DNA from 3 places in the Mycolicibacterium cosmeticum genome. Region 2 is predicted to be linked to each of the others. Evidence: predicted binding sites of a transcription regulator. Region 2 holds the regulator's gene; each other region holds the start of a gene.
What was found. Region 2 encodes LexA, which represses DNA repair genes until DNA is damaged. Its sites were predicted from a motif close to CGAACANNTGTTCG; they were not measured.
Positions count from the first base shown of each region.

Region 1 (4,161 bases), on a different contig from region 2:
CGAGCAGCGGCTGGGCGGACAGCAGCAGCGCCTCCGAGGATTTCGCGATGTCGAGTTCGGTGGTGCCGCCCGCGGAGATCATCGCCGACAGGGCCGTGAACCGCAGCGCCTCAGCGGTTTTGGCCAACCCGTCGGCGATCACCCGGACCACCGCGACGATCCGTTCCTCGTCGAAGCCCAGGTCGACGAACTGCTTGACGTAGGTGAACATCTCGGCGTCGACGGCGGGATGCACGGGTGCGTCCGGGTCGTCGGACTGCGGCACCCCGATGGCCCGTTGGATGTGGCCGACCAGATCCGGATCCACGCCGTACGTCTGGCTGATCTGCCGTGCCGAGACCAGCCTGCCGTCGTCGCCGAGCGCGCGACGGGACACCAACAGCAGCGGCGCGTACGAATCCCGGATCTGTTCGACGGTGATGCCCCGCTCCAACAGCCAGGGGATCAACTCGGCCCGCTCCGCGCGCGCCTCGCCCTCGAGGCCGTCGAGCAGGTCGGCGAAATCTGGGGAGTCCACGACGCCAAGGTAGCGGTATGCGACAGTCAGTGGAATGACCGACGTGCTGCTCGGGCTCCCGCCGTTGATCGGGCCCGGCGCCCGGCTGCTGATCTGCGGCAACATGCCCAGCGTGATGTCACTGGCCTCCGGCGAGTATTACGGCAACCCGCGCAACGCGTTCTGGCGGATCACCGCGGAGGTCGTCGGCTTCGACGTGGCGGCGGCCTACCCAGCACGGGTCGCGGCGCTGCTGGACCACGGCATCGCGGTGTGGGATGTGCTGCGGTCGTGTGTGCGCCAGGGCAGTCTCGACTCCGCGGTGCGACCCGAGAGCATGGTGCCCAACGACTTCGCCACGTTCCTCGACCGCCACCCGACGATCGAACGGATGGTGTTCAACGGGGCGGCCGCCGAGACGAATTACCGGCGCCTGGTCGGCACTCCGGACATCCCCGCGCAGCGACTGCCGTCCACCAGCCCGGCCCAGACCATGCGCTACGCCGACAAATTGGCCGCTTGGCGAACAGCCCTGGCCGATTAGGATCGCGCCGATGCCGGCTTCGGGTCACCGCCATCCTCAACCGGATCAAGGCTGAGGTCGAGGCGGGCCGATCACGCGGCCGTTCCCGGCGGTGCGTCCGGTCTGGGCGTCCGGCCGGGGTTCTTGTCGCCCATGATGACTTCGGGGTGGTGGTAGGTGTTGGTGCGGGCCTGGCCGGTGTCCAGGGCCGGGGGCGGGATCCATTCGACGGAACCGTCGTCGCCGATGACGGTGGTCCAGCCACCATCGCCGACGAGTCGGTTGTGCGGGCCGCAGGCCAGCACGAGTTCCTCGATGTCGGTCTGCCCGTCGCGGGCGAAGTCGCTCTTCGCGTGGTGGGCCTGGCAGCCGTAGGCGGGCACCCGGCAGCCCGGGAACGTGCACCCGCGCTGCCGATAGGTCAACACCAGACGCTGGTCCGGGCTGGCGCAGCGCCGGGTCCGCCCGAAATGCAATGGCTGCCCGGTCACGTCGTCGAACACCGCCAAACACCACCACGCGTGGGCGGCCATCCGAAGGACATCGCGCATCGGCACCCGAGACCCACCCGCGGTGACCGCCTGCCCGGTGACCTCCTCGAATTCGGCCATCTTGGCTCCGAGCACCACCGTCACCGGCAACCCGTTGTGCTGCCCCAACTCCCCCGATGCCAGCGCGTTGCGCGCCACGGTGACCAGCGCGTCATGCTGACGCTGCCCCAGCGTCCGGGTGTCGGCATCGATCGCCTCCTGCGACGGGGTGCCCTTTGTACACGGGATCTCGTCCTCGGGATTGCACATCCCCGGACCGGCCAGCTTGCCCAGCATCGGTTCCAGGTAGGCCCGGCCTTCCGGGGTGATGGTGCCGTGGAAATCGCTGTTGCCATCCTCGTCTTGGGGGCCCAGCACGAAGCTGCGACGATCCTCGCGGCGTGCGGCGGCGTCATCGTCGTTGGGTTCGGGACCGTCGGGGTCGACGACCTCCAGCAGGTGTTTGGCCAGCCGACGCAGGGTGTCGGGGTCGTGGGCCGTGGCGTAGGCGGCCAGCTGCGCCTCCGCGTCGGCGCGGGTCGGCTCGTCCACCCCTGCCGGGAGTTTCTTCAGAGTCTTCGTGATGATCCGGATGTGTTCAGCCGTGATGTCACCCCGGGCTTGGGCGGCCGAGGTTGCCGGATACACCGGATCCAGTGGTTCCCCGGTCACGGTGCGGCGCGGGGCGAGCAGCTCCCCTTCGGTCAGCCGCCGGTGGGCTTCCTTGTTCGACAGGCGCAGCCGGATACCCAACGCATCGGCCCAGCTGCGCGCCCCCAGCTCAGCCGGGCCCGCTTGGGCTTTGAGCGCGGCCATCACCCGATGCTGTACCGCCGGAATCCGGCGGTACAGCTGTTCCAACGCGGTCTGGATGTCCAGCAGCTCGGTGATCGAGGCGTCGTCGAAGGAGGCGCCCGACAGTGTGTCGACCACCGCGATCAGATCGACCACGACCTCCATGCATCGAACACTAGTACGAACCACCGACATCTGCCGGGGTTATCCACAATCACGGATTTATCCACAACCGCACGCCTGCAACAGGTTTCGGTTGTCGCTGAAAAGTCGCTCGGAGGCGGGCATCGGGCATATGGTGCGGCACCGCGTTCAGCTGTTCAGGCGCGCACCACCGCCCGCACCTCAGCCCAGCCGCTCCACGATGTCCTTCGCCTCCCGCAGGCTCAACCCGGTCTCGTCCCGGAACACCTTGATGGCTTCGATCTTCTTGCCCTGCAACACCAGATTGCGCACCGTCACGCTGGCCCAGGTTTCGTTGGGCTCCCCCACCGGTCGCGACGGCGGCACCGCGGCACCCATCGCCCGTTCCAGTGCGGCCACCCGGCGTTCGAGTTCCTCGACCCGCCGCTGGACATCGTCCGCACCCGCGCTACCGAATAGACCCATGGGGCACAGTGTGCACCGGCGGCCGCCGATTCGCCCAGGGCCGCGCCGTCTCGAGTTGCGCGCTCAACGACAACAGGGTCGCCTCGTCGAACGGCCGGCCCATCAACTGGATCGACATCGGGATCCCATCCCCGTCCAGGCCCCACGGCACCACCGCGGCGGGTTGTCCGGTGACATTGCACATGGCCTGGAACGGCACCCGGCCGGCCACCCGGGCCAGCGTGGAGATCGCGCCCCGGCGCTGGTAGGCACCGATGCGGGACGGCCCGGTGGCCGCCCCCGGCGTGATGACGACGTCGACCTCGTCGAAAATGGACAGCACGCGCGCTGCGATGGCCGGTTCGGCCGCCAGGACGGACTCCATCCGACGCTGCGGGATCAGCCCACCGATACGGGCGAAAGCCCTTGTCCGGGAATCGAGCCGGTCCGGGTGCGGCAGCGCGCGAACGTCGTCGTACACGCCACGGAAGTACCGCGGCAACGCGTGTCCGTACACCGAACCGAGCGGATAATCCGGGTCCCGCTCGACGACGTGATGCCCCAATTCCCGCAGCACGGCGGCGGCGTCGGTCACCGCCGCCTGCTGCGGGGCACCCACCCGCGCGGTCACCAGCGGCGGCACCTTGCGGCTCACCGCGATCCGCAACCGGCCCGGCGGCCGCGTCGCCGCGGCCACGAAATCATGTCCGGGCGCGGTGACATCGAGGAACAGTGCGGCATCCTCGACCGTGCGTGCGAGCGGCCCGTTCGCCACCAGTCCGCACCACGAATTCTCGTGCGGCGCCGTCGGCACCCGATCCCGTTGCGGCTTGATCCCGAACAGTCCACACCACGTGGACGGTATCCGGATCGACCCCATCCCGTCGGACCCCAGCGCGATCGACGCGAGGCCCGCGGCGACGGCCGCACCGCTGCCGCCGCTGCTGCCGCCGGGGGCGAAGTCGCGATTCCACGGGTTGCGCGTCGCGCCGTAGGTGAGTGTCTCGGTGAACGGCCAGATCATCATCTCCGGCACCGCCGTCTTGCCCAGGATCACCGCACCCGCCGCGCGCAGCCGACGCACCACCTCGGCATCGGCGGCCACCGCGGGGCCGTGCGCGCTGCTGCCGTAGGTGGTCACCTGGCCGGCGATATCGGTGTCGTCCTTGATCGCGACGGGCACCCCGAGCAGCGGCAGCCGCTCGCCCGCGGCCAGCCGGGCCTGTGCC
Region 1 is NZ_CCBB010000001.1:330,235-334,395, forward strand. Features, by position in the region: gene BN977_RS01650 (adenylate/guanylate cyclase domain-containing protein) at 1-517, opposite strand, end outside; gene BN977_RS01655 (DNA-deoxyinosine glycosylase) at 552-1,040, shown strand; gene BN977_RS01660 (HNH endonuclease signature motif containing protein) at 1,112-2,509, opposite strand; gene BN977_RS01665 (ribosomal protein L7/L12) at 2,690-2,953, opposite strand; gene BN977_RS01670 (amidase) at 2,937-4,161, opposite strand, start outside.
Region 1: the regulator LexA is predicted to act here: its motif matches at 2,654-2,667, upstream of BN977_RS01660 (HNH endonuclease signature motif containing protein).

Region 2 (4,161 bases):
ATTGGGCTACAGCGAAACAATTTTCATCGACGTGCCCGCCCCGGGCGCGACGACGGCGAGCGCGCACATCTTCACCCCCGCCGTCGAACTCCCGTTCGCCGGGCATCCGACCGTCGGCGCGGCGTGGTGGCTGCGCGCACGCGGCATCCCGGTCCGGACCCTGCAGGTGCCGGCCGGGCTGGTGCAGGTCGAGTACCGCACCGACGACGCCGGCGCGGACCTCACCGTGATCAGCGCGCGGGCCGAATGGGCGCCCGAGTTCGCGATCTACGACCTGGCGTCGGTCGACGACGTGCTGGCGGCCGACCCGGCCGACTACACCGGCGATGCCGAGCACTACATCTGGGCGTGGACCGACGCCGCGCCCGGCGAGCTGCGGTCGCGGATGTTCGCCCCGAATCTGGGCATCGTCGAGGATGAGGCGACCGGCGCGGCGGCGGTCCGCATGACCGACTATCTCAGCCGGGATCTGCACATCATCCAGGGCAAGGGGTCACTGATCGACACCTGGTGGGATCCGCAGGGCTGGGTGAAGGTCGGCGGGCGCGTCGTGCACGACGGCAATACGCTGCTGGACTGACGGAACAGGTGGATGGTCAGCCGGGGCTGCTCACCCGGCGGTGAGCGCGCAGTTCGGCGATCTCGCGCTCGAAGTCTTCGGCCGAGCTGAACGACCGGTATACCGAGGCGAACCTCAGGTAGGCCACCTCGTCGAGCTCGCGTAGCGGTCCGAGGATGGCCAGTCCGACCTCGTGGCTGGGAATTTCGGGTGAGCCCGCGGCCCGGACGGCGTCCTCCACCTGTTGGGCCAGCAGATTGAGTGCGTCGTCGTCGACCTGGCGGCCCTGGCAGGCGCGGCGCACGCCCTTGATGACCTTCTCGCGGCTGAACGGTTCGGTGACCCCGCTGCGTTTCACCACGGCCAGCACGGCGGTCTCCACGGTGGTGAAGCGGCGGCCGCATTCCGGGCACGAACGCCGGCGGCGGATGGCCTGGCCCTCGTCGGTCTCACGGGAATCGACGACACGGGAATCCGGGTGGCGGCAGAACGGACAGTGCATCACCGCTCCTTCGCCGTGCCGCATGTCGACCAGATCGAACGCCTCCGAGCCTACCTGCACCACGCTCGGGCAGCTCAGCCGATCGGCGCAATGAGGGTCTGGCCGGCCAGCACCGAGCTCGAGTCCAGCTTGTTGAGCTCCTTGATGCGGTCCACCACGGAGTTCACCGGCGCGTCGGGCGCCACCCGCTGCGCGACGTGCTGCAGCGTCTCCCCTGCCTCGACCTGGACGACCGAGAGCCGGGTGGGCACCTGCACCGCGGTGTCGCCGACGCCGCCACCCACCTGGGCGACCAGACCCAGCCATACCGTGATCGCCGCGGCGATCAATGCCAGCACCACCGTGGTGACCGGGGTGATCGGGCGTCGGCGGCGCGACGCCCGCGACATCAGCACGCCGGTGCCCCGGTAACCGAACGCCGCCCCTGCCGGCCGACGCACCTGGGGCCGGCGGCGGCGCACGACGACGTCACGCGGCAGCGGCCACACCTCGGCTGGGGCGGGCCGGCGGACCGCCACCCGGGCCCGGCCGAACTCACGGTCCTCGAACGCAGAATCGAAGCGGGGATCGAACGCATCATCGAATTCGGTGCCGAATCGGGTGTCCATGACGGTCATCGTTTCGCCTTTCCTGGGGTTTCCTGCCGGTCGTTCGCTCTTGTGTTCGAAGATAGTCGATCAGGTGTTCGATCGGTAGAACATGTGATCGAACTGTTGCAAACGATAAAGGCACCCACCGACAAGTCTGAGATGTCACACAGGTCGCACAGGTCACTTCAGCAACAAGGGCCACAGACCGGCGCCGATGCCGACACGCCTCGAACACATGTTTGATTAATGTAGGCGGTGCGACTAGATTCGGCGCCATGAGCGAGCACACCGACACCCCTGAACCGCGGTCGGGCCTCACCGAGCGGCAGCGCACGATCCTCGAGGTCATCCGCGCGTCGGTCACCAGTCGCGGGTATCCGCCCAGCATCCGCGAGATCGGGGACGCGGTCGGTCTGACGTCCACGTCATCGGTGGCACACCAGCTGCGCACCCTGGAACGCAAGGGCTACCTGCGCCGCGATCCCAACCGCCCGCGCGCGGTGGACGTCCGCGGCGCCGACGACGCGGTGACCCCGATCGTTGCCACCGATGTCGCCGGTTCCGATGCCCTGCCCGAGCCCACCTTCGTGCCGGTGTTGGGCCGGATCGCGGCCGGCGGGCCGATCCTGGCCGAGGAGGCCGTCGAGGATGTCTTCCCGCTGCCGCGCGAACTGGTCGGCGAGGGCTCGCTGTTCCTGCTGAAGGTGGTCGGCGAGTCGATGGTGGACGCCGCCATCTGCGACGGCGACTGGGTGGTGGTCCGGCAACAGAACGTCGCCGACAACGGCGATATCGTCGCAGCCATGATCGACGGTGAGGCCACCGTCAAGACCTTCAAGCGGACGCGCGGTCAGGTCTGGCTGATGCCGCACAACCCGGCGTTCGACCCCATCCCCGGCAACGACGCGGTCGTGCTGGGCAAGGTTGTGACCGTCATCCGCAAGATCTGACGGGCCCTCAGTCGGCCCGGACGAATCCGTTCGTCACGGCGAATTCCTCACTGGCGAACCAGATCTCGGCCGGCGTCTGGTCGTAACCGGGCGTTCCCGGAGTCCAGTACAGGCCGGTGCCGGTATCGGCCTTGACCAGGTAGCCGTCGGGTGCGCGGAACGGATCACTGCCGGCCGGCCGCACCGAGGTGCGCGCCGGGTCCGGCTCCTCGATCTGGATGGCCGCGTGCCGCCCGCTGGGGAAATCGGGTTCATAGGTGGAGCGCGGAATGGGCGGCAGACCCCCCACCAGGCTCACTCCCGTCGTCGGCGGTTCGCTGTCGGTGTCGGCCGCCGGTTCTGCGGTGGGTTCTGCGGCGGCTTCCTCCGGGGCCTCGGCCGGGACGTCGGATTCGATACGCGTCGGCGCCGTGTCGACGAAGTCGGCGTCATCGCCATCGTCGTCGGTGTCGGGGGCGTCGGGGGCGTCTCCGGCTCGGGGCACCGACAGCGCCCACGGGCTCTGCGGCGAATATCCACCGGGTTCCTGGCCGAAGCCGGCCGGGCCGCTCTCGTAGTCGTCGGGCTCGTGCGAGTCGTAGCCGGCCTCATCGAACCCAGCCTCATCGAACCCGGCCTCATCGAATCCGGCCGGGTCGCGACCGGCCCTGTCGAAATCGGCCTGGTCATATCCGGCACCGTCATAACCGGCGTGCTCGTAACCCTCGTGGTAACCGGACTCGTACTCGTCGTAGTGCTCGCCGGCGAACTGGTCGGCGCGGGAACGCCGATTGCGCAGCACCGCCACCACGATCAGGCCGATCAACGCCAGCAGCGGGATCAGGCCCAGCAGCCACCACCAGCTCCACGTGTACCACTTGTTGCCGTTGTCACCGGTGGGCTCGGCGGCCGGTGCCTTCGGCGCATCCGCGCCGGGCACCTCGAGTCCGGCCAGCTGCGACTGCAGGTTCGCGGGTTCGGTGGTGAAGGTGTGCGTCGCCCGATTCCAGGAGATGCTGCCGCCGCTGAACTGCTGGCTGATGACGTCACCGTTCTCGGTTTGGTCGCTCTTGGGGGCGCCCAATTCGCCGGTCGCCCCGCCGAGTTTCTGCCAGGCGGCGTTCATCGCCCCGCGCACGATCACCGCACCGAAGTCGGGCGTCCAGAAGATGACGGGTTGGTCCGCGGCGGCGAAGGGCACGAAACGGCTGGCCGGCGCCAGTCCCCCGTCGGCCTCGCTGGCCGTCGGGAATCCCAGGTCGCCGGTCGGGCCACCGACGCTCTCGTATTTGGCCAGCACCTGCCCGGTCACCACATTGGCACCGGTGGCCGGGCTGTAGAAGATCTTGCCGCCGGCGAAGTTCTGGCCGACGCCGTCGGAGCCGATCGCGTACTGCCCGCCGTCCGGGGCACCCAGCGGGCCGAGCGCACCACCGGCCGCGCGGCGCGCCGCGGCGATCTCCGAGGTGGCGTCCGAGGGCACCTCCAGCCCGGCCAGCTGGTCGGCCAGCTCGGGCGGGGTGGTGGTGAACTGCTTGGTCTTCCGGTTCCACGACACCTCGCCACCGGTGAACTGCTGGG
Region 2 is NZ_CCBB010000003.1:1,817,302-1,821,462, reverse strand. Features, by position in the region: gene BN977_RS28010 (PhzF family protein) at 1-580, shown strand, start outside; gene nrdR (transcriptional regulator NrdR) at 597-1,061, opposite strand; gene BN977_RS28000 (LysM peptidoglycan-binding domain-containing protein) at 1,136-1,678, opposite strand; gene lexA (transcriptional repressor LexA) at 1,927-2,601, shown strand; gene BN977_RS27990 (LGFP repeat-containing protein) at 2,609-4,161, opposite strand, start outside.

Region 3 (4,161 bases), 750 kb from region 2:
GCTTCATCGCGTCCAGAAGCCTTGTGCGGCGCGCCGGTTCGCGCAGCCAGACGAACCGGACCGGACGGGTGTGGTGGGGCGCGGGCGCGGTCAGCGCCTCGGCCACCGCCGCCTCGATCAGTGCCGGGTCGACGGGGTCGGGCGCGAATCGGCGGATGGAGCGGCGCAGCAGCTGGGCTTGGCTGCGGCCCAACGCGATCGCCTCGGCGGTGCCCAGCCAGAACAGGTCGTCCTCGCCGTTGCGCACCAGGGTGCGGCCGCCGGAGCCGTCGTCGTGCAGGGTCAGGCCGCGCACCACGGCCACCGGGATGCCGGTCAGCTTGCCCTTCACCAGATCGGCGGCGGCGGCCAGTTCGTCGGCGACCGCGATCTCGGTGACGATCAGTTCGTTGCCGAAAGCGTCGTGCGAGCCGCCGTATCCGTGCAGCACCCGCAGGCCGGCCGCGCCGATCGCGACATCGGTCTGGCCGTTGCGCCAGGCCCGGCCCATGGTGTCGGTGACCACCACGCCGACCCGGACGCCGAGCCGGCGCACCAGCCCGTCGCGCACCGCCGCGGCGCTGCGGTCCGGATCCACCGGCAGGAGCGCGAGTTCGGCGGCGTCGACATTGGATCCGTCCACGCCGGCGGCGGCCTGGATCAGCCCGAACGCGTTCTCGGTGATCAGGGTGCGGCCCTTGCGGGCCAGCACGCGGACCGCCTCGTCGTCGATGAGTTTGCGGCGCAGAGCGTCCCGCTGCTCGGGGTCCGCCGGTGCGGCGACGATGCGCCCTTCGGCCTTGGACAGCACCTTGCTGGTGACCACGACGACGTCGTCATCGCGCAGCCAGTCGGCGGCGGCGGCGATGGCCGCCGAAACGTCGTCGCCAGGCCGGAATTCACCGAGGCCGTGGACGGGGATGATCTCGATCGCCGCTGAGGTGCCGTGGTCGGTGCCGTGGTCGTTGCCGGTGTGCGCCGATGTCACAGCGTCAAGCCTGCCAAACGGATGCCGGCGCGCACCATCTCGGCGGTGGCGGCCGGATCGGTCATCAGCAGCGGCGCCTGCTGCACCTGCACGCCGTCGATGTCGGCGGTGTCACCCCGGTCGATCAGCCAGCCGTCCAGGATGCCGGTGCCGCTGCGGGCGCCGAAGTGCTCACCGACGCCCTGCGACGAGGATTCGACGCCGATCACCCGCAGGCATTCGTCGGCCATCCCGCGCAACGGTTTTCCGGCGACGATGGGGGAGTACCCGATCACCGGGGCCGGGGTGGACCGTAGCGCCCCCCGGATACCGGGGACGGCCAGGATGGTCCCGATGCTCACCACCGGGTTGGACGGCGCCAGCAGCACGACATCGGCCCCGGCGATGGCGTCGAGCACACCCGGTGCCGCGGTTGCCTTGTCGGACCCCACGAAGGCGAAGCTCTGGGTGGGGATCTGCGCGCGGTAGCGCACCCACCACTCCTGGAAGTGGATGGCCCGGCGTTCGCCCTCTGGATCGGTGACCACGACATGCGTTTCGCTGCGATCGTCGGTGACGGGCAGCAACCTGGCGCCGGGTTGCCACCGGTCGCACAACGCCTCGGTCACCTGGGACAGCGGATAACCGGCGCGCAGCATCTGGGTGCGCACCAGGTGGGTGGCCAGATCGCGGTCGCCCAGGCCGAACCAGTCGGGCTGTACGCCGTAGGCTGCGAGTTCCTCCTTGGCGTGCCAGGTTTCGTCGCGGTGGCCCCAGCCGCGTTCGGGGTCGATTCCGCCACCCAGGGTGTACATGCAGGTATCCAGGTCCGGGCAGATCCGCACACCGAACATCCACGCGTCGTCGCCGACGTTGACCACGGCGGTCAGCTCGTGCTCGGGCGTCTCATGGCCGGCCGGGGACGGCCCGCCGTGGCTGGCAAACTGGCCCAACCCGAGCAGATGCTGCACGCCGAGAAGGAACCGGGCGCCACCCACGCCGCCGACCAAAACGGTGACTTTCACGCCTTCAGACCCTAGGCCAGCGGCCCTGTGTGGCCGACATCGCGGCGGGTGTGGCGAACACGCCGGTGCATGGACACGCCGGATCTATGTCACGAGATGGTATGAAAATGCCTTCCACCGCTTGACCCTGGCAGCTAACAAGTGTCTAATCACATCAGTGTCATTTCGCGGTTGACCCCGGTTCCGGTGTCGCAGACCGAGATTCGATCACTTGTTCGAAGGTGTTCGACAGTGAGCGTATCGGGGATGGCCTTACACCACAATAGTGATGGCGGGAGTGGAGCTCCGTAGAGCTCCAATATGGGGACTATTAATCAGGTGAGGAGGCGGAACATGTCTTTTGAGCAGGTCAATTTCGACCGCGTGCTCCGGTTCGACGACCGGCAGCTCGGTTCAGTGGACAACGAACCGCACACCACTACCGGTTCGGTGCCGTTCGAGGTGACCGGACGCCCGCAATTGAGTTTGGTACCGGAACGGATGGACTTCGACGCGGTCGCGGCCGACGAAGAGGACGATCAGTGGCAGGAGCGTGCCCTGTGCGCGCAGACCGACCCTGAGGCCTTCTTCCCCGAAAAGGGCGGCTCCACCCGCGAGGCGAAGCGCATCTGCCAGGGATGCGAGGTTCGTGATCGCTGCCTGGAGTACGCGCTGGCCAACGATGAGCGATTCGGTATCTGGGGTGGGTTGTCCGAGAGGGAGAGACGCCGCCTCAAGCGCGGCATCATCTGACGCAAGAACGGCTCGGCCTCCCGGCCGAGCCGTTCTGCGTAGGTGGCCAGTAGGTGGCTAGTTGTACTGACCTGAGAGGTTAGGTACGCGGGTGGCGGGTGGTTGGCCGCCGAGCGCGGTGTGGCCGCGATGGTGATTGTAGGTGTGGAGCCAGCGGGGGAACTCTTCGCAGCGTTCTGCGTCGGTGGTGTAGAGCCGGGCGTAGGCCCATTCGTCGGCCAGGGTGCGGTGAAAGCGCTCGACCTTGCCGTTGGTCTGGGGTCGGTAGGGGCGAGTTCTGCGGTGGCTGATGTTGGTGACGGCGAGTGCATCCCGGAAAGGATGCGAGCGGTAACAGGATCCGTTGTCTGTCAGCACATTCCTGACATTGATACCGCACTCCATGAACCAGGCGTTTGCGCGGATCCAGAACTCGGCAGCGGTATCTTTGCGCTCATCGGCGAGCAGTTCGCTGTAAGCCAGCCGGGAGTGAGCATCGATTGCGGTGTGCAGGAAGTGATAGCCCCGCGCCGGGCGCCGGTACTTGTCGAGCAGGCCGGTGCTGCGATCAGCCCGCGAGTTCTTCTTGCCTGTCGTCAAGCCGAGCTTGCGCCAGCCCCCGCCAGCGGGGATCTTGCCAAGTTTCTTGACATCGATGTGAACCAGGTCGCCGGGAAAAGCCGACTCCATCCGACGGATGACTCGGCCGGTCGGACGGTCCAGCCACCGGAGTTTGGACAACCCGTAGCGGGTCAGAACACGGTGCACTGTGGAGACATTCAGACCCAGCAGATACGCGATCCGCGCCGGCCCCCACCGCCGGATGACACGCACCTTGACGATGCGCCGTTCGGTACGTGTGGGTGTTTGCGTCGGGCTGCGATGCGGTCGTGAGCTGCGATCACTCATACCGGCCTCGCCGAACTCACGGTAGCGTCCGGCCCACCGACTGGCGGTGGTGACAGCCACCTGGAACCGTTCAGCAGCACGTCGAAGGGGCCAACCCTCCTCAACGACACAACGAGCCAGTCGCAGCCGTCCAGTTTCGGACAGGGGCGCATTACGGTGGGACATGAAGACCTCCGAGATCGGTGAGCGTTCCTAGACAGCTCGCACTCCACTCGGAGGTCTTCTTGTTGTCACCTCACCACGCCGTTACCAACCTCTGTGGTCAGTACAGCTAGTCGTCTTCGATCGACGGGTCGATGACCGACGGTTCGACACCCAGATAGGTGGCCACCTGCGCCACCAATACCTCATGCAAAAGATCCGACAGATCGTCGGCGTCCTTGGCGCGGCGTTCGATCGGCTTGCGGAACAACACAATTCGCGCACGGGTGGAATTCCCGCGGACATCCACGCCGGCCGGGATCAGCCGGGCCAGGGCGATCGGACCGTCGGCGACCACCTCCGGTGGCCACTGCACGCTGTCGGGATCCTTGGGGGCGATCCGCGGGATCTCGTCGACCGCGACGTCGA
Region 3 is NZ_CCBB010000003.1:1,065,257-1,069,417, forward strand. Features, by position in the region: gene BN977_RS24295 (coenzyme F420-0:L-glutamate ligase) at 1-967, opposite strand, end outside; gene cofD (2-phospho-L-lactate transferase) at 964-1,971, opposite strand; gene BN977_RS33155 (WhiB family transcriptional regulator) at 2,452-2,703, shown strand; gene BN977_RS24310 (IS481 family transposase) at 2,761-3,756, opposite strand; gene BN977_RS24315 (metallopeptidase family protein) at 3,863-4,161, opposite strand, start outside.
Region 3: the regulator LexA is predicted to act here: its motif matches at 2,176-2,189, upstream of cofD (2-phospho-L-lactate transferase).